3 regions of the Halomonas sp. V046 genome follow, and region 3 is predicted to be linked to each of the others. Evidence: predicted binding sites of a transcription regulator. Region 3 holds the regulator's gene; each other region holds the start of a gene.
The links. The regulator sigma-54, encoded in region 3, starts transcription at its own class of promoters, with help from an activator protein. The targets are predictions, from matches to a motif close to TGGCACNNNNNTTGCTNT.
Positions count from the first base shown of each region.

Region 1: a site for sigma-54 is predicted at 1,383-1,400, ahead of urtA (urea ABC transporter substrate-binding protein). Genes of this name have one in related genera too.
Region 2: a site for sigma-54 is predicted at 1,064-1,081, ahead of ACUN9Y_RS16035 (circularly permuted type 2 ATP-grasp protein). Genes of this name have one in related genera too.

Region 1 covers NZ_JBQXYF010000012.1:42,543-45,805, forward strand. The annotation lists gene ACUN9Y_RS16410 (amidohydrolase family protein) at 1-277, opposite strand, end outside; gene ACUN9Y_RS16415 (GNAT family N-acetyltransferase) at 654-1,175, shown strand; gene urtA (urea ABC transporter substrate-binding protein) at 1,550-2,887, shown strand; gene urtB (urea ABC transporter permease subunit UrtB) at 3,197-3,263, shown strand, end outside.
Region 2 covers NZ_JBQXYF010000011.1:162,486-165,748, reverse strand. The annotation lists gene ACUN9Y_RS16040 (transglutaminase family protein) at 1-639, opposite strand, end outside; gene ACUN9Y_RS16035 (circularly permuted type 2 ATP-grasp protein) at 1,176-2,633, shown strand; gene ACUN9Y_RS16030 (alpha-E domain-containing protein) at 2,638-3,263, shown strand, end outside.
Region 3 covers NZ_JBQXYF010000004.1:47,094-50,356, forward strand. The annotation lists gene rapZ (RNase adapter RapZ) at 1-26, opposite strand, end outside; gene ptsN (PTS IIA-like nitrogen regulatory protein PtsN) at 81-566, opposite strand; gene hpf (ribosome hibernation-promoting factor, HPF/YfiA family) at 573-881, opposite strand; gene ACUN9Y_RS06250 (RNA polymerase factor sigma-54) at 1,152-2,570, opposite strand; gene lptB (LPS export ABC transporter ATP-binding protein) at 2,848-3,263, opposite strand, start outside.

The DNA of each region.
Region 1 (3,263 bases), on a different contig from region 3:
GGACGGCGATCAGATCACCGCCAGGCGAGTAGTCGGGGCGGGCGGCGCCGAGGGTCAGGTCGGACAGTTGCTGTGCCTTGCCGCCGCTAGATGGCACCTTCCATAGCACGCCCTGTGCGTCGAAGACGATGGTCTTGCCATCGGCCGACAGGGTGGCGGCCAGGTTGGTGACGCTATCTAGGCTGACCGTGATGTCGTCGGCCGCTGCGGCGAGCGGGGTGAGGGTGCCCACCAGCAACAGCCTGACGGCTAGAGAACGAGATGTGGCGCAATCCATTCGCGTGACTCCCTTGAGGGTTCGTCGCCGGTAACCTGCTGTGGCGGCGCTGCCGATGGGCTAGGCAACGGTGCTTGCTTATCGGGCTCGCGGCTCGCAGCCGGTCTTGGGTCTTGAAAGGCCCGCCAACAAGCGTAGGAAGCCGAGCGACTTTTCACGAGTTCGATGCTTGCCACGGCGGATACGGGCAGGATAGGTGGTCAGGATAGGTGGTCAGCGATAGGTGGTCAGCGATAGGTCCGCCGTGGCTGTGGCGTCTTGTATCGCCGGTGTCCGCCGCCAGGCGCCAAGGGCCTGGCCTTGCCGCGGGGCAAACCGCTTGAGTACATTCACAGCATGAAGACTGTCGTGGTGATGGCCAGTAGCCGGAGGTTGTATGGATTACACGCTTAGACAGGCGTCTATCGCCGATGCCCACACCCTGGGGGCGATCGGCGAGACGACCTTTCGTGAGACCTTCGCCGCGCACTACTCGGCAGAGACCATGGCCATCTATGTCGACGCGGCCTTTGCCGTTGACAAGCTGCGTCAGGAGCTGGCCAGCAACAGCTCGGTGTTCTGGATTCTGACGGTCGAGGAACGCTGTGGGGGATATCTGAAGCTCAACTGGGGCGACGCGCAGACCGCAAGCCACGTCGGCGATGGACTCGAAGTGGAACGAATCTATCTGTCACGAGCGGCGCAGGGACGGGGCCTCGGGCGCGTGCTGTTCGACAAGGCGCGGAGTGTGGCTGAGGCCATGCACAAGGAGTTTCTGTGGCTGGGGGTATGGGAAAATAATCACCCGGCCATCGGTTTCTATCGTGCACAGGGTTTTGTCGAGATCGGCACCCATCGGTTTCAGATGGGAGACGTCTGGGATACGGATTTGACCATGAAGCTCTCCCTGGTGACCTGAGCCGGACGCCGTCGTGCTCTGCGCTGGAAAACCACAGGTAACCACCTGGTCTGGCGTCGCGGAGGTGCCGCTGGCGCCCTAGTTTGGTGCGCGATCTTCGGTCATGCAGCTGTCGCGGTGGCCGGATGGTGCATCGATGCACGGCGAGCGAGCACGTCGCTGGTGCATAGCCGCACAGACGCCGCACATAAGCCGCAGGGCGAGGATTGGCACGCCGCTTGCTTTGTTATTGATGGAGGACGCGCCAGGCGTTCTTCTTCGCTGGACCCGACAAGGTGTCGGGCCTTGGCACCGACTGCCCGCAGTGGCAGCGGCCGAGCCATCGCCATCGCCACCGTCGTCTTCAATAACAAAGGCAACCCTGGAGGTTTCCGATGCATCGCTCCCTCTGCTCGTCGTACCCGTCGCTGCGCTCATTCAAGGCCGGCTCCTGTCTGACGCTTTCCGCTCTGACGCTTGCCTTCGGTGCGCCTGCGCTGGCCCAGGAGGACCCGATCAGGGTCGGTATCCTGCACTCGCTGTCCGGCACCATGGCGATCAGCGAATCGACGCTCAAGGACACCATGCTGATGCTCATCGAGCAGCAGAATGAAGAGGGCGGCCTGCTCGGGCGTCAGCTCGAGCCGGTGGTGGTGGACCCGGCGTCCAACTGGCCATTGTTTGCCGAGAAGGCCAGGGAGCTGCTGGCCCAGGACGAGGTCGACGTGATCTTCGGTAACTGGACCTCGGTATCGCGCAAGTCGGTGCTGCCGGTGGTCGAGGAGCTCAATGGGCTGCTGTTCTATCCGGTGCAGTACGAAGGCGAAGAATCGTCGGAGAACGTCTTTTATACCGGTGCCGCGCCCAACCAGCAGGCCATTCCGGCGGTCGACTACCTGATCAATGAGATCGGCGTGGAACGCTGGGTGCTCGCCGGAACGGACTATGTTTATCCGCGCACCACCAACAAGATCCTCGAGGCCTACCTCACATCAAACGGTGTGGCGGACGAGGACATCATGGTCAACTACACCCCCTTCGGGCATTCCGATTGGCAGAACATCGTCTCCGAGATCAAGGAGTTCGGCTCGGCCGGCAAGAAGACCGCGGTGGTCTCGACCATCAATGGCGATGCCAACGTGCCGTTCTATCGTGAACTGGCCAACCAGGGCATCGATGCGGCGGATCTCCCGGTCGTGGCGTTCTCGGTGGGCGAGCAGGAGCTGTCGGGAATCGACACGGCGCCGCTGGTCGGGCACCTCGCCGCCTGGAACTACTTCATGAGTGTGGACGACGACGCCAACTACGACTTCATCGACGCCTGGTATGACTACACCGGTGATGACAACGCCGTGACCAACGACCCGATGGAAGCCCATTACATCGGCTTCAACATGTGGGCGGAGGCGGTCACCAAGGCGGGTACCCCCGAGGTCGACGCGGTCAAGGACGCCATCATCGGGGTCAGCGTGCCTAATCTGACCGGTGGCTACGCCACCATGATGCCCAATCATCACATCACCAAGCCGGTGCTGATCGGCGAGATCCAGGACAACGGCCAGTTCTCGGTGGTGTGGGAGACGCCCTCCACGGTGGCAGGCGATGCCTGGTCCGACTACCTCGAGGGCTCCCGCGACCTGATCGCCGATTGGCGCAAGCCCATGGAATGCGGCAACTACAACGTCGTGGAAGGCCGTTGTGGGGCCGGTTCAGAGATCGCCAGCGCGCCATGATCTCGTCGTCTGCCCACGGGCTAGCCCCAGGGCAGATCGACACGCTGTCGGATCACGGTCGGACCGCGCACGCCGGCGCGGCTCGGCCCGACTGCTCGGCGCGGCCTGCCCGGCGTAGGCTCGAGGCGTAGGCTTTAGGCGCTCAGGCTGCCATGGGGCATTCGCGTCGACGTTACGCCGACGAGTGCTCCTCCAAACCGCGTTTGGTACGACCTATCTGGCGAGTCACACGCCTCTCACCTTTCCTCGCCGTGCCGCCAGGGCCTTGCCTATGGCCGTTGACGCTCGGCGCCTCTACAGGATATCGCCATGAGGATTCGACCTCCGGGGCGCCTCGTCGCCTGGTTCTGCGCAGGCCTTGTCGCTCTGTGCCTAT
Region 2 (3,263 bases), on a different contig from region 3:
AGGCGGCAGGGTTTCCAGATAACCACTGACGTATCGCGCGGCGAGACCGACCGAACGCAGCGCCGCAATGGCCAGGTGGGCGAAGTCCTGGCACACGCCGCGACGGTGATGAAGCACTTCCTGGGGCGTGGTTTCCAGGGTGCTGAAGTCGGTATCGTAGGTGAAGTGCTCGAAGATGTGGCGGTTGAGGGCATCGACCGCTTGCACCAGGTCGCGCCGAGGTGACAGACATTCTGCTACCCAGGCGGCGAGCAGGGGCCGGCGCTCGATGAACGCCGAGTTCTGCAGGAAAGGCTGCGCCTCCCGGCTCAGCGCGCAGGTGCCTTTGGCCAGGGCGTCGCGGCACGCTTCCCACGGCAGGGGCCGGCTCGGGGGGGCCGGGCGGGGCAGCGTGGTGACTCGGGCGTGGAGGGTGACCTCCAGGGTCTGGTGTGGGGTATCGATGGCGAACAGCGATACCGCATTGCCGAAGGCATCGTGCCGCGCCATCCGCCGGCAGGGCCCCGGTGTGATAGCCAACTGGGCGTCGTCGACGCGCTGCCAGGGCAGGCTGCGCGGGGTCAGCCGCGCCTCGTTCTCGCTGTGGCTGACGGACTGGCTATAGCGATAGCGGGTGGTGTGACGCAGGCGATAGATCATGCCGCCACTCCGTGGTGCGGCGTGGCACGTAGTGCCGGTAACCTTGCGCCAGGCGGCATCGGAGCGGACTCCGGCGCCACGCAGGCGAGCCGGGGGAGCGGGCAGGCGTCAGACAAGAAAGGGGGGACGACGGGCATGGTGGGGAGCGTTCATCTCGCAGCGTTTGGCCGGCCAGATCGGCATGAGTCGTGACGGCTCAAGATTTACCGTACTCCTGATCGCGTCTCAAGTGCTTCCTTTGCGCCAGCGTTCGGTATCGGGGCAGAGGCTTCTCGCCATGGGGTCATGCTGCCCTGCCTTGGTGCAAGTCATGGGCCGGGTGGTGTCACCGGCGCATGTCGAATGGCTATAGGTTAATCATTCTATCGACTTTCGCCCACGGCAGCGCTGGTTTTGGGCTCTCCCCCCTCGATTCCCTGTCCATTGGTACATCACTTGCTATACAGACTGTAGGGCTCGCGCACGGCGAGCAGGCCGGTGCTGGCACCGGTCGACGCAGAGCGGTCGCTAGCGGCCGACGACGAGAGGTGGTGCCGATGAGTCAGGTCGACTGGCAGCGATATCGCTGCAACGAGTTCTACGATGAACTGATGGCCACACCCGGTATGCCCCGAGACGCCGCCAAGATGTTATGCGATGTGCTCGCCGGCTTCGCGCCGGATGAGCTGGCCGAACGCAAGACGGCTGCCGAGATAGCGATCCGCACCATGGGGATCACCTTCACGGTCTACTCGGAAGGCAGCATGATCGATCGAGCCTGGCCCTTCGATATCGTGCCGCGAATCATCCCCGCCGACGAATGGCGACGCACCGAAGCCGGTCTCAAGCAACGGGTCGAGGCATTGAACCTGTTTATCGATGACCTCTACCACGACCAGAAGGTGATCCGAGACGGCGTCTTTCCCGCCGAGGTGTTGGCAAAGTCGGTCAACTTTCGTCAGCAGTGCGTCGGTATCGATCCGCCTCACGGCATCTGGGCGCACATCTGTGGCTCTGACCTGGTGCGCGGCGGTGACGGCACGCTCTACGTGCTGGAAGACAACCTGCGCATCCCCTCCGGCGTGTCCTACATGCTCGAGAATCGCAATGTGACCAAGCGTGTGTTGCCTGAGCTGTTTGCGTCCGGCCAGATCTTGCCGGTGGACGACTACGTGCCCCAGCTCTATGACATGCTCGCTGGACTGTCTCCGCGTCACTGGGACGATCCCCAGGTGGTGGTGTTGACGCCGGGAATCTACAACTCTGCCTACTACGAGCACGCTTATCTGGCCCAGCAGATGGGCGTTCAACTGGTGCAAGGGTCGGATCTGCTGGTGGATGATGACGACGTCGTCCACATGCGGACGGTGGCCGGGCTGACCCGTGTCGACGTCATCTACCGCCGCGTCGACGATGAGTTTCTCGATCCGGAGGCGTTTCGCAAGGAGTCGGTGCTGGGGGTGCCGGGACTGATGCGAGCCTGGCGCAGCGGCAAGGTCGCGCTGGCCAACGCGCCGGGTGCCGGCGTGGCCGACGACAAGGTCGTCTACGCCTTCGTGCCGGAACTGATCCGTTACTACCTTGACCAGGATGCTCTGCTGCCCAACGTGCCCAGCTACCTGTGCATGCGCGACGATGATCGCCGCTATGTGCTCGAGCATCTGCATGAACTGGTGGTCAAGCCGGCCAACGAATCGGGCGGTTACGGCATGCTGATGGGCCCCCAGGCGTCCCAGGATGAGCGCGATGCCTTCGCCGAGTTGATCAAGGCGGACCCGCGCAACTACATGGCTCAGCCCATGCTCAGGCTGTCGACCACCCCGACGCTGTTCGATGGCGCGCCGGAGCCGCGCCATGTGGACCTGCGCCCCTTCATTTTGTCGGGACAAGATGAGACATACGTGACCACGGGCGGGTTGACGCGGGTGGCGCTGGTCGAGGGCTCGCTGGTGGTCAACTCCTCCCAGGGCGGGGGCAGCAAGGACACCTGGATCGTCGAAACCGGGGAGGAATGAGATCATGCTATCGAGAGTCGCCGAGAACCTGTACTGGATGGCCCGTTACATCGAGCGCGCCGAGGACACTGCGCGCCTGATCAGCGTGACCAGCCACCTGATGCTCGACCTGCCGCGGCGTCAGCCGCTGGGCTGGTCGGCCATGATCGACATCACCGGCGGGACCGAGGCTTTCGCCGCGCTTTACGACGAGCGCAACGACCGCAATGTCGTGCAGTTCCTGTGCGCTGACAGGCGCAATCCCGGATCGATCCTGTCGGCGCTGGCCGAGGCGCGGGAAAACCTGCGAACCACCCGGGACGTGGTGCCGCGGGAGGTCTGGGAAGAGGTCAACCAGCTTTACATGGGCGTCGGTGCCCAGGCCGAGAGCGGGTTGGGGCCAGGGCGTCGTGACGTCTTTCTCAAGCAGGTCACCCGGGGCTGTCAGGCATTGACCGGGTTGATCGAGGGCACCCTGAGTCACGGCATGCCGCGGACCTTCATGACGCTGGGTCGGCAGCTCGAGCGGGCGGACATGACCACCCGAATCATCGACGTTCGCTCGGGCAATCTATTGCCGCGGCATCCCGACGACATCCTGCCGTTTGAACACCTGCAGTGGATGAGCGTGCTCAAGTCGTTGACCGCCTA
Region 3 (3,263 bases):
CGGCCGCTGATGATCACGAGCTGCATGGCATCTTTCTCCTGGTCGAAGCGGGCCCGGTCGGGCGCCGCGACGCGGCCTGCTCAGCCGCTGACGTCGTTGTCGGGGGCGTGGTGATGGATGGCTTGCTGCAAGCGCTCGTGCAGTTCGCGTTGGGAACTGGCGTGACGCAAGCGCTGGCGAGTCTCGGCATCGTTCATCACGCCGGCGACCTGACCGAGCAACGCAAGGTGGGCGTCGTCGGCCTCCTCGGGCACCAGCAGCACGAAGACCAGGTCGACGGGTTCGCCGTCGATGGCGTCGAAGTCGATGGGCTCGGCGAGCTTGAGAAAGCCGCAGATCGGCGCCTTGCAGTGCGGGCTGCGGGCATGGGGAATGGCGACGCCATTGCCGATGCCGGTGCTGCCCAGGCGCTCTCGGCCAATCAAGCGGCTGAAGACTTCCTGGCTATCCAGGCTAGGGGTGTTTTGCGCGATGAAGGTGCTGAAAAACTCCAGCACCCTCTTCTTGCTGCCTCCCGGCACATCGTAGAGCGTGCGCTCGGGAGGAAGAATGGCGTCCAGTGTCATGAGGGATCAGCGAATGCCGGCGCCTTGGGCGCGGGCCTGTGATTTTTCCTTATGCTTGACCAACTGGCGATCCAGCTTGTCGGCAAGCGCGTCAATGGCGGCATACATGTCAATGTCCGTGGCATCCGCATGCAGGTCGGCGCCGGCGGCGTGAAGCGTGCAGGCGGCGAGCTGGCGTTCTTTTTCGACGGAGAGAGTCACCTGAACGTTGGTAATATTATCGTAGTGACGCTCAACGCGAGCGAGCTTCTCCTGTACATAGTCACGCAGGGGGTCGGTCAGTTCCACATGATGGCCAGTGATATTGACTTGCATGACACGCTCCTTGCTCTTGCGGGTGATGGCTCGATTGTAACCCTTTTTCCGATCCTGCAAACCCCCTGTCATCCACTCGTCAAAATTGCCCGGCAATGGCGTTTTTTCAAGGGGTTGTGCTTTTGTGGCAAGTGGGCTATAGGCGCTCGGCCGGTGCCTGGCTGACCGCTGGTTGGTACCGGAAGGGAGCATCGTCCAGGGCGATACGCAACGCTCGACAAGCGTCAGGGCGGCGCATCTTTTCCGGGGTGGGTGGCCTTTCCCTGCCCGTCACCGCAACCGCTTGCGCTCGCTGGAAGAGCGGATGTTCATCGCTTCGCGGTACTTCGCCACGGTACGCCGTGCCACGTTGACGCCATCTTCGGCCAGCAGGTCGACCAGCTTGCTGTCGGAGAGTGGCTTGCGTGGAGGCTCATCGTGAATGAGCTTCTTGATCCTGGCTCGGATGGCGGTGCTGGAATGGGCATCGCTACCGCCGTCGCCACCCACCTGACTCGAGAAAAAGTACTTCAACTCGAAGACGCCCCGTGGGGTATGCACGAATTTCTGCGTTGTGACGCGGGAGATCGTCGACTCATGCATCTCCACCTTGTCGGCGATATCGGCGAGTATCAACGGTCTCATCGCGGCTTCCCCGTGGTCCAGGAAGTCGATCTGGCGGACCATGATCTCGCGCCCGACCTTGAGCAGCGTGTCGTTGCGGCTCGACAGGCTTTTCATCAGCCAGCGGGCTTCCTGGAGATGATCCTTGAGGAACTGGTTGTCCTGGCTCTTGTCGGCACGACGTATCAGGGCGGCGTAGTCGGGCTGGATGCGAAGCCTGGGCATGGCGTCGGGATTCAGCTCGACTTGCCAGCCCTCGCGGGTGTGTCGTACCACGAGATCCGGGATGACGTAGGTCGAGCCGCTGTCGCCGAAACCACTGCAGGGGCGAGGGTCGAGGCTGCGGATCAGGTCGATGACCGCATCGAGCTCGCTATCCTCGAGCCCGAGTCGGCGCTTGAGCAGGCGACGGTCGTCGCCTGCCAGGGCCTCCAGGAACTGGCGTACCAGTCGGCCGGCCTGAGGCAGCAAGGCCGTGTCGCGGGGCAGGGCGTCGAGCTGAAGCATCAGGCACTCGCGAAGGTCTCGGGCGAAGACGCCGGTGGGCTCGAAGCGCTGCAGGCGGGTCAATACGCCTTCCACTTCGATCAGCTCGAGATCGCCCAGGTCTTGGCGCTTGAGGCCCTCGTGAATGTCCTCGAGGGATTGGTCGAGATAGCCATCGGCGTTGGTCGCGTCGATCAGGCTCTCCGCGATCTGGACGTCGCGCGCCGCGATGTCGAGCATCGCCAGTTGCCAGAGCAGGTGGTCGTGCAACGACTGGCCGTCCGGCTGGCGCTCGAAATCCGGGCCCTCGCCACTGCCGGCCGGGGAGGTGCCCAGGTCCTGATAGGTATCCGACCAGTCACTGTCCACGGTCAACTCGCTCGGAATCTCGTCGGACCAGTCGTCGTCGGGCGCCTCCTTGACCGCTTGCTCGCCGAACTCGTCCTCGAGTTCGAGCATGGGGTTGGTCTCCAGCGCCTGCTGGATTTCCTGACGCAGATCCAGAGTGGAAAGCTGCAGCAGGGCGATCGCCTGCTGCAGTTGGGGAGTCATGGTGAGCTGGGTGCCGACACGCAGTTGCAGCGACGCCTTCAAGGACATGCGGATAATCCACTCGACTTACGGAAAGGTCCACCCTAGCCCCCAGTGCTTGACCATGCAAGGCTCTTGCCAACATAAGATGTTAACGCAAGGAAGTGCGTGGTCGAGATCAGAGACGTTGCCCAATGCGGAGCACCCGGGCGGTCTCCCGCGGGGGCTCGCAAAGCCTCGCCGAGGCGCGCCAGAGGAGGCTTCGTGGCGGGGGAGAGGCGTTATTCGGCCGACAGGATCCGGCGTGGCGCTTGGTACCACACCGTCGTCGCGGCCCCGGCGGTTGTCAGAGCCTGAAGTTCTCGCCGAGGTAGACTTCCTTGACCTTCTGGTTGGCGAGAATGGCATCGGCGCCGCCTTCGGCGATGATCTGGCCGTCACCGACGATATAGGCATGATCGCAGATGTCCAGCGTATCGCGGACGTTGTGATCGGTGATCAGGACACCAATGTCGCGAGCCTTGAGCTGGCGAATGATGGTCTTGATCTCACCCACCGAGATCGGGTCGACGCCGGCGAAGGGTTCATCGAGCAGAATAAAGGCGGGTTCCGTGGCCAGCGCTCGAGCGATCTCGACCCGTCGACGCTCACCGCCAGACAGGCTCATGCCTGGATTGTCGCGAATGTGAGTCACGTGAAAATCCTCGAGCAGCTGCTCGAGGCGCGACTCGCGGCCGCCGCGATCCAGATCCTTGCGTGTCT